2 regions of the Streptomyces sp. NPDC002838 genome follow, and region 1 is predicted to be linked to the other one. Evidence: predicted binding sites of a transcription regulator. Region 1 holds the regulator's gene; the other holds the start of a gene.

Region 1 (7,327 bases):
GAAGGTCGCGGCGGTCTCGCAGAAGCTCGGCCAGGCGATGTACGCCGACGCCCAGGGGGCGCAGGCCACCGCCGGTGCCGGTGAGGGCGCGTCCGAGGCCAAGGCCGACGACGACGTCGTGGACGCAGAAATCGTGGATGACGAGCGTAAGGACGGTGCCGCGTGACGGAGGAGACCCCGGGCTTTGAAGAAAAGCCCGACGTCCCTTCCGGCGCCACCCCTGACGACGCCGAGCCGCAGGCCGCCTCTCCCTCGAACGGTTCGACCGGCTCGAGCACGGAGGGGGCGGCCCCGGCCGGGGACGCATCAGCACAGATCGCCGGCCTGACGGCGCAGCTGGACCAGGTACGCACGGCGCTCGGTGAGCGCACGGCGGACCTCCAGCGGCTTCAGGCCGAGTACCAGAACTACCGTCGGCGGGTCGAGCGCGACCGGATCACGGTCAAGGAGATCGCCATCGCGAACCTCCTGACCGAGCTCCTGCCCGTGCTCGACGACATCGGCCGCGCGCGGGAACACGGTGAGCTGGTCGGCGGCTTCAAGTCGGTGGCCGAGTCGCTGGAGACCGTCGCGGCGAAGATGGGGCTTCAGCAGTTCGGCAAGGAGGGCGAGCCCTTCGACCCGACGATCCACGAGGCCCTGATGCACAGTTACGCGCCGGACGTCACCGAGACGACGTGCGTGGCGATTCTGCAGCCCGGGTATCGCTTCGGTGAGCGCACCATCCGCCCCGCGCGGGTGGCCGTGGCCGAACCCCAGCCGGGGGCGCAGACCGTCAAGGGCGAGGAGACGTCCGAGGCGTCCGCATCCGGCCAATCCGGCCACTCCGCCGATGACAAGGACAAGGAGAACGGTGGCCCGGACGAGGGCTGACGTTGAACCGACAGGAGAGGAGGGACGTCGAGGATGAGCACCAAGGACTTCATCGAGAAGGACTACTACAAGGTCCTCGGCGTCCCCAAGGACGCCACTGAGGCCGAGATCAAGAAGGCGTACCGGAAGCTCGCCCGCGAGTACCACCCGGACGCCAACAAGGGAAACGTCAAGGCCGAGGAGCGCTTCAAGGAGATCTCCGAGGCGAATGACATCCTCGGCGACCCCAAGAAGCGCAAGGAGTACGACGAGGCACGCGCCCTCTTCGGCAACGGCGGCTTCCGTCCGGGGCCCGGCGGTGCCGGCGGCTCCTTCAACTTCGACCTGGGCGATCTCTTCGGAGGCGGCGCCCCGGGCGGCCAGGGCGGCCAGGGAGCCGGCGGCTTCGGCGGCGGACTCGGAGACGTCTTCGGGGGCCTGTTCAACCGGGGCGGTACGGGCACGGGAACGCGCACCCAGCCCCGGCGCGGCCAGGACATCGAGTCCGAGGTCACCCTCAGCTTCACCGAGGCGATCGAGGGCGCGACGGTCCCGCTGCGGATGTCCAGCCAGCAGCCCTGCAAGGCCTGTTCCGGCACCGGCGACAAGAACGGCACACCGCGGGTGTGCCCGACCTGCGTGGGCACCGGCCAGGTGGCGCGGGGCTCCGGTGGAGGCTTCTCCCTCACGGACCCCTGCCCCGACTGCAAGGGGCGCGGTCTGATCGCCGAGCACCCCTGCCTCGACTGCAAGGGCAGCGGCCGGGCGAAGTCGTCCCGGACCATGCAGGTCCGGATCCCGGCGGGCGTCACCGACGGCCAGCGGATCCGGCTGCGCGGCAAGGGCGCACCGGGCGAGCGCGGCGGCCCGGCCGGCGACCTGTACGTCACCGTGCACGTGGACGCCCACCCGGTCTTCGGCCGCAAGGGCGACAACCTCACGGTGACGGTGCCGGTGACCTTCGCGGAGGCGGCACTGGGCGGTGAGGTCCGGGTCCCCACCCTCGGCGGCCCGTCGGTCACGCTCAAGCTGCCGCCGGGCACGCCCAACGGCCGCACCATGCGCGCCCGGGGCAAGGGCGCGGTCCGCAAGGACGGAACCCGCGGAGACCTGTTGGTCACCGTCGAGGTGAGTGTCCCGAAGGACCTGACGGGGAAGGCTCGTGATGCGCTGGAGACGTATCGCGAGGCCACTGCGGGCGAGGACCCGCGGGCGGAGCTGTTCCAGGCCGCGAAGGGAGCATGAAGCAGATGGACGGTCGTCGACGCAACCCGTATGAACTGACCGAGGAAACCCCGGTCTACGTCATCTCGGTGGCGGCCCAGCTCTCCGGCCTGCACCCACAGACGCTGCGCCAGTACGACCGTCTGGGCCTCGTCTCCCCGGACCGCACCCCCGGCCGGGGCCGCCGCTACTCGGCCCGCGACATCGAACTGCTCCGCCAGGTGCAGCAGTTGTCGCAGGACGAGGGCATCAACCTGGCCGGCATCAAGCGGATCATCGAACTGGAGAACCAAGTCGCCGCCCTGCAGTCGCGGGTCGCGGAGCTGGAGGCGGCACTCGACGGCGCCGCCGCGGCGATGCAGCAACGGGAAGCCGCGGTGCACGCGTCGTACCGCCGCGACCTGGTGCCGTACCAGGAGGTACAGCAGACCAGTGCGTTGGTGGTGTGGCGGCCCAAGCGGCAGCAGACGTCGGACTGACGAGGACTGCCGCGTACGTACACGAACTCGCACGTACACGAACGCGCACGTACACGAAAGGGGCCCGGATGCCGGGCCCCTTTCGCATGCTCGGGGTGCTCAGGGCGCGATGACCGCCCAGTCACCGCCGGCCGCCGACTCGGTGCCGTCGGCGTAGAGGGCGGTCACCCAGTAGAAGTAGGTGCCCTTGGCGACGGCGGTGTCCACGTAGGAGGTCGCCGTCGTGGTGGCCGCCAGCTTCTCGTACGCCTTGGTGCCCGGGTTCCAGCGGTAGACCTGGTAGCCGGTGGCGTCGGCCACGGAGGACCAGGACAGGTCGACCTTGTCCCCGTCGGGGACCGCCGTCAGCCGGACCGGCGAGTCCTCGGGCGTCGGCACGCTCGGCGTCACGTCGAGCTCGGTGGCGCTCACGATCTCGCCCGACTTGCTCCACTCGTACGGGGAGTTCCAGGAGGTGTCGTAGGTGTCGACGAGGAAGCAGCGCTCCACGCCGTCCGGGAGGGTGGTGTACGTGTACGAGGTGACTCCGGGCGCCAGCCACGCCTCCTGGTGCGCGGAGCAGACACTGTCCTCCCCGTCGCGCAGGAGCTCGCCCGTGTAGACGACGTACCGGAACAGGTCGGGGGCCGGATTCGCGTCCCAGGCCAGCTCGAAGCCGTACCCGGTCGGGGTGACCGTCAGTCCGGTGACGACGGGTGGCGGGGTGTCGTCCCGGCGCGCCCCGCTGACGGTGGCCGACCGCGCGGACTCGTTGCCCGCCGCGTCGAGCGCGCTCACCCGGTAGTAGTACGTGGTGCGCACGGTCGCCGAGGCGTCCTTGTAGGAGAGCTGGTCCCTGCTGCCGAGGCGGGTGTACGTGCCGGCCGCGCTCGCCGCCCGGTACACCCGGTAGGAGACCGCTCCCGGCACGGCGCTCCAGCCGACCCGCAGCCCGCCCGCCTCGGAGGCGTCGGTGATGTCCACGCCGGCCGGCACGCCGGGCGCGACCCGGTCGACGGTGGTGACGGGCTGGTCCGCCGTACCCGCCGAGACGTTGCCCGCCTTGTCGTAGGCGCGGACCTCGTAGTAGTACATGTCGCCGGTGACCGGGAGGGTGGCGTCGGTGTACGAGGTGGAGGTGGTCGTCGCGAGGGGCGTGCCGCCGAAGGACGTCCCCTTCAGGCGGCGGTGGACCCGGTATCCCGCGAGGTCCATCTCCTTGTTCTTCGCCCAGGTCAGCTTCGCCTTGCCGGTGGCGGTGTCGTACGACACCGACGTCCCGGTCGGGGTCAGTGGCTTGACGGTGTCGACGGTCGCCGAGGTGCGGGGCGTGTACGCGAACTTGACGTTCGCGGTGCCGGTCCAGTTGACGAAGTCGACGCGCAGGGTGTGCTTGCCGGAGGGGATGGTGAGGTTGACGGTCTTCTTCACCGTCGTGGAGACGTTCTTCCAGAGGTCGACCTTGCGGACGCCGTCGAGGTAGACGCGTATGCCGTCCTGGGCGGAGGCGGCGAAGGAGAACGGGCCGCCGGAGCCGAAGTCCCGGGTCACGGTCCAGCGCACACCGAAGTTGTTCGACGGCAGTCCGGAAGCCGGGGCGCCCGTGCCCCAGTTCTGGTCGATCCCGCTGTCGCAGTCGGTCTTCTTCGGCGTGCCGGAGAAGGTGGTGTTCGCGAAGAACTGCCGCTTGAAGACCGGCGAGGTGCACGTTACGGCGGCGGAGGCAGGGGCGGCCAGCGCCGTGAGCAGGCCGCCGGTCGTGGCCAGGACGACTGCCGGTGCCGTGGCCCGCAGGACGAGGTTTCGCACGCTCATGCTCACGCTCCGCTCGGCGGGACCACGACCGGGGCGAGGCCGGAGAAGGCCTCCGAGCCGTTCGCGGCGACGGTCGAGATCACGTAGAAGCTGGTCGTGGCGCTCGGCGTGGCCGGGTCGGTGTAGCCGCGGGCGTCGGCGGTCAGGGGTACGTCGGTGAGCCGGACGTACTGGCCCGCCGCACGGTCCCAGCGGTAGACGTGGAAGCCGGTGGTCGTGCAGCCGGTGCCGCAGGTCCACGACAGTGCCGCGCGGCCCGTCTCGTCCGCCACCGCGGACAGAGCCCAGGCAGCGGTGTTCGGGGGGGCCTGGGAGGGGGTGAGCTCGAACTCGTTGACGCTCACGTTGGCGGCGACGCTCTCCGGGTAACCCCTCAGCGTGTAGAGGGAGTTGTTGTTCGTGTCCACCGAGTCCACGAAGTAGAACCAGTTCTCGTCGTTCGGGACGTTGAGGTCGGTGAACCGGGTCGTGCCGGGCGGGAGCGAGGCGAGATGCTCGTAGGTGGCGGTGTCGCGGAGGTCGGTCGCCCGGAAGACGTTGTACGACTTGAGGTCCGGGGCGGTGTTCTCGTCCCACTCCAGGACCGTGCCGTACTCCGTGCTCGTGTGGGTCAGGCCGGTGACGGCGGGCGGCGGGGTGGTGTCCACGAGGCCCGCGTAGGCCGGCCGTGAGGGCGCCGACTCACGGCCCGCGCTGTCGACGCTGGTGACGTGGTAGCCGTACGACGTGTGCCGCTCGGCGGAGAAGTCGGTGCAGCCGTACTGCGGGTAGTAGTCGGCCTCGTTGCCCACCCGGTACGACTCACAGGTGATCTGCACGGGGACGGCGTTCGGGTCGGAGTAGTCCCAGCGGTAGACGCGGAAGCTCGTCGGCGCGGCCTTCGACGTCGTCCAGCGCACCTCGATCCCGGTCTCCGCCTCGTTCGTGCGCGGCGTGTCCATGGAGGGCACGGCCAGCGGCCGGGCGAAGGCGAGGACCTGCGAGGTGGCGGTGTTGCCGGCCGGGTCCTTGGCGACGACCTTGTAGTACGAGGTGTCGCCGTAGGGCGCGGTCTCGTCGAGGCGGCTCGACCCGTACGAGATGCCCAGTTTGACGAACTCACCGTCGGCGGAGGCCGCCCGGTAGACGTCGTACGTCACGTCGAAGGTGTCGTCCTGCCAGTCGAGGCTGACCCCGCGCACGGCGTCGTCGCTCGCGGACACCACCGGCACCAGCGGGGCGGTCTTGTCGACGGTGGTGACGAGCTTGTCGGCGCTGCCCGTCGACTCGTTGCCGGCCTTGTCCACGGCCCGCACCTCGTAGTAGTACGCGGTGCCGGTGGGCGCGACGGTCTCCGTGAAGGACGTACCGGTGACGAGGTCGCCGCCGCTGACCTTGCGGTAGTCGGGGGTGCCCTTGATCCGTCGGTAGACCCTGTAGCCGGCGAGGTCCATCTCCTTGTTCTTCGCCCAGGTGAGCTTCGCCTTGCCGGTGGCGGGGTCGTAGGTCACGGCGGCGCCGGTCGGCGCGAGCGGCTTGACCTTGTCGACGGTGGCCGAGGTGCGGGGCGTGTACGCGAACTTGACGCGGGCGCTGCCGGTCCAGTTGACGTAGTCGACGCGCAGGGTGTGCCTGCCGGAGGGGATGGTGACGTTGACGGTCTTGGAGACGGTCGTCGACACGTTCTTCCAGAGGTCGACCTTGCGGACGCCGTCCAGGTAGACCCGAATGCCGTCCAGGCCGGAGGCGGCGAAGGAGAACGGGCCTCCGGAGCCGAAGTCCCGCGTCACGGACCAGCGGACGCCGAAGTTGTTCGACGGCAGGCCCGAAGCCGGGGCGCCCGTGCCCCAGTTCTGGTCGATCACGCTGTCGCAGTCGGTCTTCTTCGGCGTGCCGGAGAAGGCGGTGTTGGCGAAGAACTGCCGCTTGAAGACCGGCGAGGTACAGGTCACTGCGGCGGAGGCGGGAACGGCGGTGACGGTGAGCAGGCCGCCCGCGGTGGCGAGCACGACGGCGGTCGCGGCCGCGGCGGTCGTGCGTCTGGCTGGGTTCATGCGGTCCTTCAGTCCTGATCGTCAACGGCAGGCAAGCCGTTGACGATCACGACCGATGAGGACGGGAATTGGTTGTACAGGACTTGACTTGTTTCGCCATATATCCCATTCGTCCTCATTCACTACGAATGTCTTCACGTAAGCCTCATACGTTAACATTGCTATCTCATTGTGTGGTTGCTCCTTGACCGTCGCATGAAGGCCGCGTTGGCTTCGCTTCACCTGGGTCGCGATACGCGCCCTCGTTCGGAAGGCAAGCTCAGTGAACACCCGTACCCGTCGTAGCTCCCTGGCAGTGGCCGCAGGTTCCCTCACGCTTTCGCTGACGGCCTGTGGGGCGCTCGGAGTCACCAGCAACAGCAGCGAGGCGAGCCCGACCAAGGGCAATGACATCACCGTGGGGCTGCTGCTTCCGGAGAAGGCGAACACGCGGTACGACAAGTTCGACTACCCGATCATCAAGGAGAAGGTCGCCGAGCTCACCAACAAGCAGGGCACGGTCGAATACGCCAACGCCGACGCGAGCGCGAGCAGGCAGGCCGAGCAGCTGCAGAAGATGATCGACGACCAGGTCGACGTGATCCTGCTGGACGCCGTGGACGCGCACGCGATCGCGGACGGTGTGAAGAAGGCCAAGGACGCGGGCATCCCGGTCCTCGCCTACGACCGGCTGGCCGAGGGCCCCATCGACGCGTACATCTCCTTCGACAACGCGCTGGTCGGCGAGGTGCAGGGCCGTTCCCTGCTCGAAGCCCTGGGCGACGACATCGACACCTCCGACAAGATCGTCATGATGAACGGCTCGCTCACCGACCCCAACGCCAAGCAGTTCAAGACGGGCGCGCTCTCCGAGCTGGAGGGCCAGGTGACGATCGCCAAGCAGTACGACACCACGGACTGGAAGCCGGAGAACGCCGAGTCCAACATGCTGATGGCGATCTCGGC
Region 2 (7,327 bases), on a different contig from region 1:
ATGGTGGCCTTGCCGACGCCGATGTAGGCGGCGAGCTCGGTGGCACGCTGGCGGCCGCACTCGTCCAGGCGTACGAGAAGGCCGTACGCCGCCGACTCCAGGTCCGGATGGACCTCGCGGGCCATCTCGCCCGACGACGCCCGAGCCCGCCGTAGCAGAACCGTCAGCTCACGCTCCAGCGCGAGGAACTCCCGGTCCGCACCATTCGGCGACACCTCGGCTTCGACTCGGCGTCCGTCGCCGTTCTCGTCGCCGTTCCTGTCTACGTGCACGTCAGCCCCTGCCTCGGTCTTCCCGGTCCTGAAACGCTCCGCCAAATCGCGTCATCGCCGCAGCTCCGTCAGTATTTCGCAGGGCTAGACCAACGGCACCCTCCGGACCGGCTTCCCGCCGGCTGAGCCACCCCGCATACGGCGAAGGCCCGGATCTCCCTCACGAGAACCCGGGCCTTGCCTTATCCGATGGCGTCCGTCACGCCGCCACCGGAACCTCCGGCGCGGCCCCGTTCGTCGCCGGGGACAGCGCCAGCTCCAGGACCTGGCGGACGTCGGTGACGGCGTGGACGTCGAGCTTGTCCAGCACCTCCGCCGGGACGTCGTCCAGGTCCGGCTCGTTGCGCTTGGGGATGACGACCGTCGTGACACCCGCCCGGTGCGCGGCGAGCAGCTTCTGCTTCACACCGCCGATCGGCAGGACCCGCCCGGTCAGCGACACCTCGCCGGTCATCGCCACGTCGGTCCGTACCAGCCGTCCGCTCAGCAGCGACGCCAGCGCCGTCGTCATCGTGACGCCCGCGCTCGGGCCGTCCTTCGGCACCGCGCCCGCCGGGAAGTGGATGTGCACGCCCCGGTCCTTCAGGTCGGCCACCGGGAGTTCGAGCTCCGCGCCGTGCGAGCGCAGGAAGCTCAGCGCGATCTGCGCCGACTCCTTCATGACGTCGCCCAGCTGGCCCGTCAGGGTCAGGCCCGCCGCGCCCGTCTCCGGGTCCGCGAGGGACGCCTCGACGAACAGGACGTCACCGCCCGCTCCGGTGACCGCGAGGCCCGTCGCCACGCCCGGCACCGCCGTGCGCCGCTCGGCCGGGTCCTGCGCGGACTCCGGCACGTGGTGCGGCCGGCCGATCAGGTCGCGCAGGTCGCCCTCGCCGACCGTGAACGGCAGCTTCCGCTCGCCCAGTTCATGCTGGGCCGCGACCTTGCGCAGCAGCCGCGCGATGGACCGCTCCAGGTTGCGGACGCCCGCCTCGCGCGTGTACTCGCCGGCGAGCTTGCGCAGCGCGCCCTCGTCGACGGCGACCTCGTCCTTGTCGAGCCCCGCCCGCTCCAGCTGGCGCGGCAGCAGGTGGTCGCGCGCGATGACGATCTTCTCGTCCTCGGTGTAGCCGTCGAGCCGGACCAGTTCCATACGGTCGAGCAGCGCCTCCGGGATGGCCTCCAGGACGTTCGCCGTCGCCAGGAAGACGACGTCCGACAGGTCCAGCTCCACCTCCAGGTAGTGGTCCCGGAAGGTGTGGTTCTGCGCGGGGTCCAGCACCTCCAGCAGGGCCGCCGCCGGGTCGCCGCGGAAGTCCGAGCCCACCTTGTCGATCTCGTCGAGCAGGACCACCGGGTTCATCGACCCGGCCTCCTTGATGGCGCGGACGATACGACCGGGCAGCGCGCCGACGTACGTACGCCGGTGTCCGCGGATCTCCGCCTCGTCCCGGACGCCGCCGAGGGCGACCCGGACGAACTTCCGGCCCATGGCGTGGGCGACGGACTCGCCGAGCGAGGTCTTGCCGACGCCGGGTGGGCCCACGAGGGCCAGTACGGCACCGCCGCGTCGGCCGCCCACGACACCCAGGCCCCGGTCGCTGCGGCGCTTGCGCACCGCCAGGTACTCGGTGATCCGCTCCTTCACGTCCTCAAGGCCCGCGTGCTCGGCGTCGAGGATCTCCTTCGCTCCCTGGATGTCGTACGCGGAAGAGCTGTCATCGGTTCGCTCGTTCCACGGCAGTTCGAGCACGGTGTCGAGCCAGGTGCGGATCCACGATCCCTCGGGCGACTGGTCGCTCGACCGCTCCAGCTTGTCGACCTCCTTGAGGGCCGCCTCGCGGACCTTCTCGGGCAGGTCGGCGGCCTCGACGCGGGCACGGTAGTCGTCGGACTCCTCGCCCTCCTTCTCGCCGTTGAGCTCGCGCAGTTCCTTGCGTACGGCTTCCAGTTGCCGCCGCAGCAGGAACTCCCGCTGCTGCTTGTCGACGCCCTCCTGGACGTCCTTGGCGATGGTCTCGGCGACGTCCTGCTCGGCGAGGTGGTCGCGCAGCTGCTGGGTGGCGAGCTTGAGGCGGGCCACCGGGTCGGCGGTCTCGAGGAGTTCGACCTTCTGGTCGGTGGTGAGGAAGGGCGAGTAGCCGGAGTTGTCGGCCAGGGCGGAGACATCGTCGATGGCCTGCACCCGGTCGACGACCTGCCAGGCACCGCGCTTGCGCAGCCAGGCCGTGGCCAGTGCCTTGTACTCCTTGACCAGTTCGGTGACGTGCCCCGGCAGCGGCTCGGGCCCGCGCTCGTCGAGCCGCGTCCCCTCGACCCACAGCGCCGCACCCGGCCCGGTCGTCCCCGCGCCGATCTTCACCCGCCCCCGGCCGCGGATCAGGGCGCCCGGGTCGCCGTCGGCCAGCCGGCCGACCTGCTCGACGGTGCCGAGCACACCCGTGCCCGCGTACGTCCCGTCGATGCGTGGCACCAGGAGAACCTTCGGTTTTCCGGGCTCGGACCGGGCGGCGGCCTGGGCGGCCTCCACCGCGGCGCGTACGTCGGCGTCGTTCAGGTCCAGCGGAACCACCATCCCGGGCAGCACGACCTCGTCGTCGAGCGGCAGCACGGGCAGGGCGAGCGGTGTGAACGCCGTGGACTCAGCAGCCATGATCTCCCCTTCGGCAGTCAAGTTGAGCTATGCCGACTCAATGCACGTGAGCCTCGGATTGTTCCCCGGGCGGCGTTCGCTGTGAGCGATCACCTCGCAGGGCCCCGAACGCGGGCCTGTCGTCATGCGCGGATGACCGCTCCGATACCCCGGTGGGGCCTGCTGGGGGTATGTCCGACAACGCCCAGCCGGCCCTCGGCCTTCCCGGCGGCCTTGAGCTACGGCCGTGGCGGGCGACGGACGCCGAACTACTGCCCTCGTCACCGCCAGTCACGACCCGGACATCAGCAAGTGGAACCTCTTCCGGGGGCTCACGAATCAGGCGCCGTCGGGCACGGGGTCCCGTAGCGGCCAGGCCCCGGCCCAGCGCCGTACCCACGGCCAGGTCGCGATGCCGATGGCGAACGCCACCAGGTGGCCCCAGTCCGTCATCGGGTCCGTGAACGCGAGCAGATCCAGGGTCAGCATGCCGCCGAAGGCGGCCAGGAGCGGCCGGCGCAGCCAGGGTGTGAGCAGTCCGGCCAGGGCGCCCACGCCGGCGGCGACGCCGAAGCTGACGCCGTAGTCGAGGCGGTGCAGCGAGCTGTCGGGGAGGTGGCCGACCAGTACCGCGAGCCCCACCGGCACCTCGGTCGCGAGGGTGGCGAGGACGTGCCCGAGCAGGAAGACGCAGGCCGTGCGCGCCCCGCCGATCCGGCGCTCCAGCGCGGTCAGGACGAGCAGGAAGCCGATCGCGAACGGCGAGAGGATCCCGCCCGCGATCCACAGCGCGCTGGCCACCAGCACCAGCGCGGGCGTCTGCACGAGGTGCGCCACATCGGTGCTGGACGCCTGGTGCAGGGTGTGCACGAGCGCGGGGTCGGCGTACTCGGTGATCAGCGAGGTGACGGTGAGGACGGCCGCGTACCCGAAGGTGAACGGCGTCCCGGTGGGGGTCGGGAGCAGGCGCCAGGGGCGGAGCGAGCGGTCCCTGGCGACCCGCACAGGATCCTGCGGCGGGGCGGACCGAGGGCCCTGGCCCCGCTGACGCGGCATCGCGTCCAGCAGCCCGGAGACGGCGGGCAGGCATGCGTCGTACGGCGGAGGGGGCACGGCCGGAGACGCGGTCCCGTGCGGCGCGCCGGGCGCGTTCGGAGCCGCCGTCGTGCCGGCCGTCGCAGTCCGTTCCACGGTGAGGCGCTCCTTCCGTCACACCTCACCCTTCGCGCCCCGCCCGGCGCTGTCTATGACCGGCGCCACGGAGGTCCGCATTCACAGCAACTTGTCAGGTTCGAACCGGAGCGGACGGCTACCGCCAAATCACCGTCCCGGCCCGGTAATTCACTCGGGCGTTGCCTCACCGAAGTGCCAGGATGGGCAGATGGCCACCTCGTACGACATTCCCGACACCCCTCCCGAAGTCCTGGACCGTCGTGAAGGCCCCCACGGCGAGGTCGTACTGCGCCGGCACGGCGCGTTGCTGCAGATCGTCGCCAACGGCTGCTTCCTGATGGACACCTCCGACGGCCGCTCGGAGCGGCGGCTCGTCGACGCGGCACTCGACGCCCTCGGCGGGCGGGCGCGGCCGAGTGTGCTCATCGGCGGCCTCGGTGTCGGTTTCTCGCTCGCACACGCCGCGGAGAATCCCCGGTGGGGCCGGATCACGGTCGTCGAGCGCGAGGCCGCCATCATCGACTGGCATCTCGGCGGGCCCCTGTCCGCGCTCTCCTCGCGGGCTCTGGCCGATCCGCGTACCGAAATTCTGAAAACCGATCTGGTCGCTTTCGTCAATGAGACTTCCGACACATTCGACGCCCTGTGTCTCGACGTCGACAACGGCCCCGACTGGACCGTCACCGAGGGCAACCGCGGTCTCTACTCGCCGGACGGACTGGCAAACTGCGCAAGGGTGTTGAGACCGGGAGGAGTCCTGGCCGTGTGGTCGGCCAAGCCCTCTCCGGAATTCGAGGGAACCTTGCGGAATGCCGGGTTCCAACGGGTGCGTACCGAAGAGATCCCGGTTGCCCGGGGCGTTCCCGACGTCGTACACCTCGCCGTCCGGCCTGGATAGCAAATGCGAGGTGACTCCCCGTACGCTGCACCCCTGACGCCGATCATTCAAGCGTCAATCGCAGTCATGCGCAGACAAGGAATCACCCCACTGGTTCCGGAAAGCACACCTCAGGGGCGGGCGATGGAGCAGACACACACCTCCCACAACGGCACGGCGACGACTCCGGGTGCACAGCGCCGAGTCCTGGTCGTCGAAGACGATCCGACGATCGTGGACGCCATCGCGACCCGCCTGCGCGCCGAGGGATTCCTCGTGCAAACGGCGAGCGACGGTCCGTCCGCCGTGGACACGGCCGAGGCCTGGCAGCCCGATCTGCTGATCCTCGACATCATGCTGCCCGGCTTCGACGGTCTGGAGGTCTGCCGGCGCGTGCAGGCCGCCCGGCCGGTGCCGGTGCTGATGCTCACCGCGCGCGACGACGAGACCGACATGCTGGTCGGACTCGGTGTCGGCGCGGACGACTACATGACCAAGCCGTTCTCGATGCGTGAGCTGGCCGCGCGCGTGCACGTACTGCTGCGCCGGGTGGAGCGGGCCGCGCTGGCCGCCGCCACGCCGCGCAGCGGCATCCTGCGCCTGGGCGAACTGGAGATCGACCACGCGCAGCGCCGGGTACGGGTGCGCTCCGAGGACGTCCACCTGACGCCGACGGAATTCGACCTGCTCGTGTGCCTGGCGAACACCCCGCGCGCGGTGCTCTCCCGTGAGCAGCTGCTCGCCGAGGTGTGGGACTGGGCGGACGCCTCCGGCACCCGCACGGTCGACAGCCACATCAAGGCGCTGAGGCGGAAGATCGGCGCCGAGCGGATCCGCACGGTGCACGGCGTGGGCTACGCCCTGGAGACGCCGACGCCATGAGCGACGGGCCGGCCGCACGGAGAGGCCTCGGGGACGCCTGGGGCGGCGTACGCCCGTTCTCGATCAAGACCAAACTGGGCGCGCTCGTCGTCATCTCGGTGTTCATCACCACGGGTCTGACGTTGATCGCCGTGCGCACCGAGACCGAGCTGCGTTTCATCACGGTCTTCTCGATGATCGCCACACTGCTGCTCACACAGTTCGTGGCGCATTCGCTCACCGCGCCGCTGGACGAGATGAACGCGGTGGCCCGCTCCATCTCGCACGGTGACTACACGCGCCGGGTGCGTGAGAACCACCGCGACGAGCTGGGCGACCTGGCCCAGACGATCAACCGTATGGCGGACGACCTGGAGGCCCAGGAGCGGCAGCGCAAGGAGCTCGTGGCGAACGTCTCGCACGAGCTGCGCACGCCGATCGCGGGCCTGCGGGCGGTCCTGGAGAACATCGTCGACGGCGTCACGGAGGCCGACCCCGAGACGATGCGTACGGCCCTGAAGCAGACCGAGCGTCTGGGGCGTCTCGTGGAGACCCTCCTCGACCTGTCCCGGCTGGACAACGGGGTCGTACCGCTGCGCAAGCGGCGTTTCGAGGTGTGGCCGTACCTGTCGGGCGTGCTGAAGGAGGCCAACATGGTCGCCTCAGCGCGCGCGGGCATCGCGTCCGGCTCCGGCAGCCACACCCGTACGGACGTCCATCTGCACCTCGACGTGTCCCCGCCGGAACTGACCGCGCACGCCGACCCGGAGCGGATCCACCAGGTCGTCGCCAACCTGCTCGACAACGCGGTCAAGCACAGCCCGCCGCACGGCCGGGTCACGGTCAAGGCGCGGCGCGGGAGCGCCCCGGAGTCGCTGGAGCTGGAGGTTCTCGACGAGGGCCCCGGCATTCCCCGCTCGGAGTGGCGTCGCGTCTTCGAGCGGTTCAACCGGGGCAACGTCAGCCGGCCGCACGGCCCCGGCAGCGACGGCGGCACGGGACTCGGTCTGGCGATCGCCCGCTGGGCGGTGGATCTGCACGGGGGCCGGATCGGAGTGGCCGAATCCGAGCGGGGTTGCCGGATTCTTGTCACCCTTCCGGGACTTCCATCTTTGCCAAGTTGACGTAAAGTTCGAAGCGGAGCCACAAGATCCACGGGCGTCCGCGCTGCCGGACACGTGTGATCAGGCACAGGCCCGCGCCGTCGTCGCGCTGGGGCCCGCTCAGCCCTTCCCTGCCGAAGCGGAACCACGCTTGTTTCCCGCCATTTCCACCCCTGAAACACGCTGTTTGATGTGACTTACGCGACGATGAACGGGCCCGGCCTGACCTTCGCGGTCTTGGAGGCGTAGCCTTAATTCCCGCTGTCCATCACCTTGTGAAGCGGAAGAGGGCGGTTGCCGCCGTGTCGCCACAGTCCCCCAGTAACTCGAGCATCTCGACCGACGCCGACCAAGCGGGCAAGAACCCCGCTGCCGCGTTCGGACCCAACGAGTGGCTCGTCGATGAGATCTATCAGCAGTACCTCCAGGA

Evidence for each region. Region 1 encodes HspR, which represses chaperone genes until heat shock. Its sites were predicted from a motif close to TTGAGNNNNNNNNNCTCAA; they were not measured.
Region 2: the regulator HspR is predicted to act here: its motif matches at 2,927-2,945, upstream of lon (endopeptidase La).

The regions. Positions count from the first base shown of each region.
Region 1 is NZ_JBEOVF010000047.1:15,562-22,888, reverse strand. It holds gene dnaK (molecular chaperone DnaK) at 1-166, shown strand, start outside; gene grpE (nucleotide exchange factor GrpE) at 163-873, shown strand; gene dnaJ (molecular chaperone DnaJ) at 907-2,097, shown strand; gene ABT063_RS40025 (heat shock protein transcriptional repressor HspR) at 2,103-2,555, shown strand; gene ABT063_RS40020 (PA14 domain-containing protein) at 2,655-4,349, opposite strand; gene ABT063_RS40015 (PA14 domain-containing protein) at 4,352-6,382, opposite strand; gene ABT063_RS40010 (substrate-binding domain-containing protein) at 6,645-7,327, shown strand, end outside.
Region 2 is NZ_JBEOVF010000036.1:25,138-32,464, reverse strand. It holds gene ABT063_RS35210 (MarR family winged helix-turn-helix transcriptional regulator) at 1-272, opposite strand, end outside; gene lon (endopeptidase La) at 472-2,904, opposite strand; gene ABT063_RS35200 (rhomboid-like protein) at 3,223-4,074, opposite strand; gene ABT063_RS35195 (spermidine synthase family protein) at 4,265-4,954, shown strand; gene ABT063_RS35190 (response regulator transcription factor) at 5,078-5,815, shown strand; gene ABT063_RS35185 (HAMP domain-containing sensor histidine kinase) at 5,812-6,918, shown strand; gene ABT063_RS35180 (multifunctional oxoglutarate decarboxylase/oxoglutarate dehydrogenase thiamine pyrophosphate-binding subunit/dihydrolipoyllysine-residue succinyltransferase subunit) at 7,200-7,327, shown strand, end outside.